DNA from 2 places in the Lelliottia jeotgali genome. Region 2 is predicted to be linked to the other one. Evidence: predicted binding sites of a transcription regulator. Region 2 holds the regulator's gene; the other holds the start of a gene.
What was found. The regulator LexA, encoded in region 2, represses DNA repair genes until DNA is damaged. The targets are predictions, from matches to a motif close to TNCTGTATGTACATACAGNA.
Positions count from the first base shown of each region.

Region 1: a site for LexA is predicted at 1,325-1,344, ahead of sbmC (DNA gyrase inhibitor SbmC). Genes of this name have one in related genera too.

Region 1 is NZ_JAENMQ010000001.1:872,151-874,353, forward strand. Features, by position in the region: gene JBO43_RS04200 (FUSC family protein) at 1-736, opposite strand, end outside; gene sbmC (DNA gyrase inhibitor SbmC) at 836-1,309, opposite strand; gene dacD (serine-type D-Ala-D-Ala carboxypeptidase DacD) at 1,430-2,203, opposite strand, start outside.
Region 2 is NZ_JAENMQ010000012.1:118,521-120,723, reverse strand. Features, by position in the region: gene plsB (glycerol-3-phosphate 1-O-acyltransferase PlsB) at 1-82, opposite strand, end outside; gene JBO43_RS19095 (diacylglycerol kinase) at 237-605, shown strand; gene lexA (transcriptional repressor LexA) at 715-1,323, shown strand; gene dinF (MATE family efflux transporter DinF) at 1,390-2,203, shown strand, end outside.

The sequences.
Region 1 (2,203 bases), on a different contig from region 2:
CGAGCATACACACCAGATTGCGACTGACCGTCTGAATGGCCTCGAAAATGGATTTCTGAATGTGCGTCTCTTTGCTGGCGGGAGCGATAATGCCGCGCATCTTCACGACATCATTGAGGATTTTTTGCAGGTGTTTTTCGAGCCTTGGGCGTTCGACCAGGTTGGGCGAAAACCCTGCCTGATAGACGCGGTTGAAAGCCGTGACGTAGTTGGCCATCTGAATGCGCCAGTGCAAAAATGCCCGCTGCGGCCAGATACCGGTGAATAGCATCGCCAACAGCGAACCCAGAATCACATCACCGCTTCGCCACAGGGCCGTGGCCATGTCCCCCGCCGGTGCGCCAACCACCACCGATAAGGTGATCCCAATCAGCAGCGCCTGATACGGTTTTTTACCAAGTGCTAACCAGCCGCACAGGAACATCGCCCCGGCGCACCACAGCAGCATGATCGGGAGCGAAATGAGTTCAAGCTTTAGCGCAATCAGCCCCAGGGCGGAGCCAAAAATCGTGCCGCCAATACGCTCAAAGGCGCGCGGCACCACATTCCCCCAGAAAGAGATCGGCCCCATGATCACCACTAGCGTGATGAGCGGCCAGGTGCCCTCAGGGATGTGCAGCAACCTCACCAGAAGGAAGGTGAGAAGAAACGCCAATGCGATGCGGCAACCATGCACGACGCGGTAATTCCGGTACAAACGGATTTCAAAGGGAGTTAATGATTTGTCGGGACGCACACCCGCTCTCCAGCTATACGGCGAATCACAATTGTACTGTGTTTTCTGCCAGACGCATCACGTCCGGCAGAAAAACCCTACAAATAACAGGTGTGCGACTCAACCGACCTTATTTTGCACTGCAACGTACATTTCGATATCCCAGTAACCATCGACATTGCCATCGTTCAGATAGCGCTCAAAACACGGCTTCGGTGCGATCCCGTAGCGGTTATCCTCGAGGAGACTGTTAAAGAAGCTGTACCACGGTGTGCCGAAGTCATGGTTTTCGACTCGCGCCGTGGCGACGGCATAGTCCCCCGCCGCGATTTCAGTGAGGATCACCCCTTCGCTGTTGGCAGGGATTTGAAAATCTTCGCCGACAGTGACAGCTGTATCGCAGCGAAGTTTTTCGGCAGGCACTTCATCGGGATTGTCATAATAAACCGCCACCCATTCCAGTGGCTGAATCTGATTGCCATCGACCCACATCGCCAGTTGCTCAAAACCTTGTTTGACGGTTTGCTCCCACGGGCCAACCAGATGAAAACCGGCAATTTTACGCTTAGGTTGCTGCTTGATGCTGTAGTCCATACTGCCTCCGTTTATTACTGTATATTTATACACTATAAAGCAGATTCGTTATGTCCGGCAAACACGAGATGTTTATTATGTGAGCAGACTCGCAGGAGCGCCAGTCTGCTCTTATGAGCATTAGGCTTTGTGGTGCAGATAGTCGCTCAGACGCGAGAACAGACCGCCCTTACCGACTTTTTCCAGCGTGACTAGCGGCCAGTGCGCGACGACCTTATCGCGGTCGTACAGCTCAATTTCCCCGACGCGCTGATGGGCAGCAATAGGCGCTTCCAGCTCTTTTTTATCGAGGACATACTTGGCTTTGATATTCGCGACTTCACTTTTTGGCAGTGCCAGCCAGTAATCCTGCTCGGTACCAAGTGAAATGTGTTCTTTATCGCCGTACCAGATACGCTCAGTCCCGACCTGTTTGCCGCTACGCAGGATCTGCACGGTATCGAAGTTTTGCTGGCCCCAGTGCAGCAACTTACGCGCCTGTTCTTCGCGACCTTTCGGGCTATCGGCGCCCATGACCACTGCAATCAGGCGACGCTGACCGTCCACCGCCGAGGCGATCAGGTTGAAGCCCGCACCTGAAGTGTGCCCGGTTTTCAGCCCGTCAACGTTCATGGTTTTGTCCCACAGTAAGCCGTTGCGGTTTTGCTGGGTGATGCCGTTCCAGGTGAGGCTCTTTTCACTGTACATGTGGTAGAAATCCGGCTCACCGTGAATAATCGCGCGCGACAGCACCGCCAGATCGTAAGCCGAACTGTGCTGCCCTGGCGCATCCAGGCCGTGCACGGTTTCAAAGTGGGTATCACGCAGATTCAGCTTTTGCACGTAGTCGTTCATCATGCTGACGAACTGCGGCTGACCGCCCGCTACGTGGTCAGCTAACGCCACACAGGCGTC
Region 2 (2,203 bases):
CCGCCGGGATAGACTTACTTTTTACCAGGACGCTTAATGGTAAATTAAGTATTTTGTAGTAAATTCGTGGCCAGCCGGACATAAACGATGTAAAGCCTCTGGTTAATAATGCAAATGCGGCGCAAGGATAACAGAAAGCGCGCAAAATTTCTGTTGTTACCGGTCATACTTCAGGCTGTATTGCTACGTGCGACAACCCTAGTTACTGACGCTAAATCTAAGAAAAGGTTCTTTTAATGGCCAATAATACCACCGGGTTCACCCGAATCATCAAAGCTGCCGGATATTCATGGAAAGGTTTCCGCGCGGCGTGGATCAATGAAGCCGCCTTCCGTCAGGAAGGGGTCGCTGCTGTCATCGCGGTCATCATCGCCTGTTTCCTCGACGTTGATCCTATCACTCGCGTTCTGCTCATTGGTTCGGTTCTTCTGGTGATGATAGTGGAAATTCTCAACAGCGCTATTGAAGCGGTGGTGGATCGTATCGGCTCTGATTTCCATGAGCTCTCGGGCCGCGCGAAAGACATGGGATCTGCCGCTGTGCTGCTTGCGATTATCATAGCGGCCATCACCTGGGTCACGCTTCTTTGGTCACATTTTCGATAAGCCTTCAGGAATGCAATAAGTCTCTGGTTTTTTGTGCAGTTTTTGGTTCCAAATTCACCTTTGACTGTATATACTCACAGCATAACTGTATATACACCCAGGGGGCGGAATGAAAGCGTTAACGGCCAGACAGCAAGAGGTGTTTGATCTTATTCGAGATCACATCAGCCAGACGGGAATGCCACCTACGCGTGCGGAAATCGCGCAGCGTCTGGGCTTCCGTTCTCCAAATGCCGCTGAAGAGCACCTCAAAGCACTGGCCCGTAAAGGCGTCCTTGAGATTGTCTCCGGTGCTTCACGCGGTATTCGCCTGCTGGTAGAGGAAGAAACAGGTCTGCCACTGGTGGGTCGCGTTGCGGCGGGTGAACCTCTGCTGGCTCAGCAACACATTGAAGGCCACTATCAGGTCGATCCGGGGATGTTTAAACCGAGTGCTGACTTCCTGCTGCGCGTTAGCGGGATGTCCATGAAAGATATCGGAATCCTGGACGGCGATCTGCTGGCGGTGCACAAAACGCAGGATGTGCGTAATGGACAAGTTGTTGTCGCGCGCATTGATGACGAAGTCACCGTTAAGCGACTGAAAAAACAGGGCAACACGGTTCAGCTGTTGCCGGAAAACAGCGAGTTCTCCCCAATTGTGGTGGATCTCCGCGAGCAGGCTTTCTCTATTGAAGGTCTGGCTGTGGGTGTCATCCGCAACGGTGAATGGCTGTAATATCTTTCTGACAGGCTGCGGTGCATCCGCAGTCTGACTGTCTCACTTCTTTCCCGGTAATTTCTCATGTCTCTGCTGACTCCCTCAGACAAGGCATTGTGGCGTCTTGCGCTGCCGATGATTTTCTCCAATATCACCGTTCCTTTGCTTGGGCTGGTCGATACGGCGGTGATTGGTCATCTGGATTCCCCTGTTTATCTTGGCGGTGTGGCGATTGGCGCGACGGCGACCAGTTTCCTCTTCATGCTGCTGCTCTTTTTACGCATGAGCACTACAGGTCTAACCGCGCAGGCGTTTGGCGCGAAAGATCCGTTTCGTCTGGCCCGCGCGCTGGTGCAGCCGCTGATTCTTGCGCTGGGCGCGGGGCTGCTGATTGTTTTGCTGCGTACACCGCTTATTGATTTGGCTTTGCACGTCGTTGGCGGCAGTGAAGCGGTGCTCGAACAGGCGCGGCGTTTCCTTGAAATCCGCTGGCTCAGCGCTCCGGCATCGCTGGCAAACCTTGTTCTGCTCGGCTGGCTACTGGGTGTGCAATATGCGCGTGCGCCAGTGATCCTGCTGGTGGTGGGGAATGTGCTCAATATCATCCTCGACCTCTGGCTGGTGATGGGTCTGCATATGAATGTTCAGGGCGCGGCGCTGGCAACCGTGGTCGCGGAATACGGCACGTTCTTCATCGGTCTATGGATGGTGAAGCGTGTGCTGGCGATGCGGGGAATATCACTCGCGATGCTGAAAACCGCGTGGCGCGGCAACATCCGCAAACTGCTGGCATTGAATCGCGACATCATGCTGCGTTCGCTGCTATTGCAACTCTGCTTTGGCGCATTAACGGTATTCGGCGCGCGGCTGGGGCCGGAGATTGTTGCGGTCAACGCCG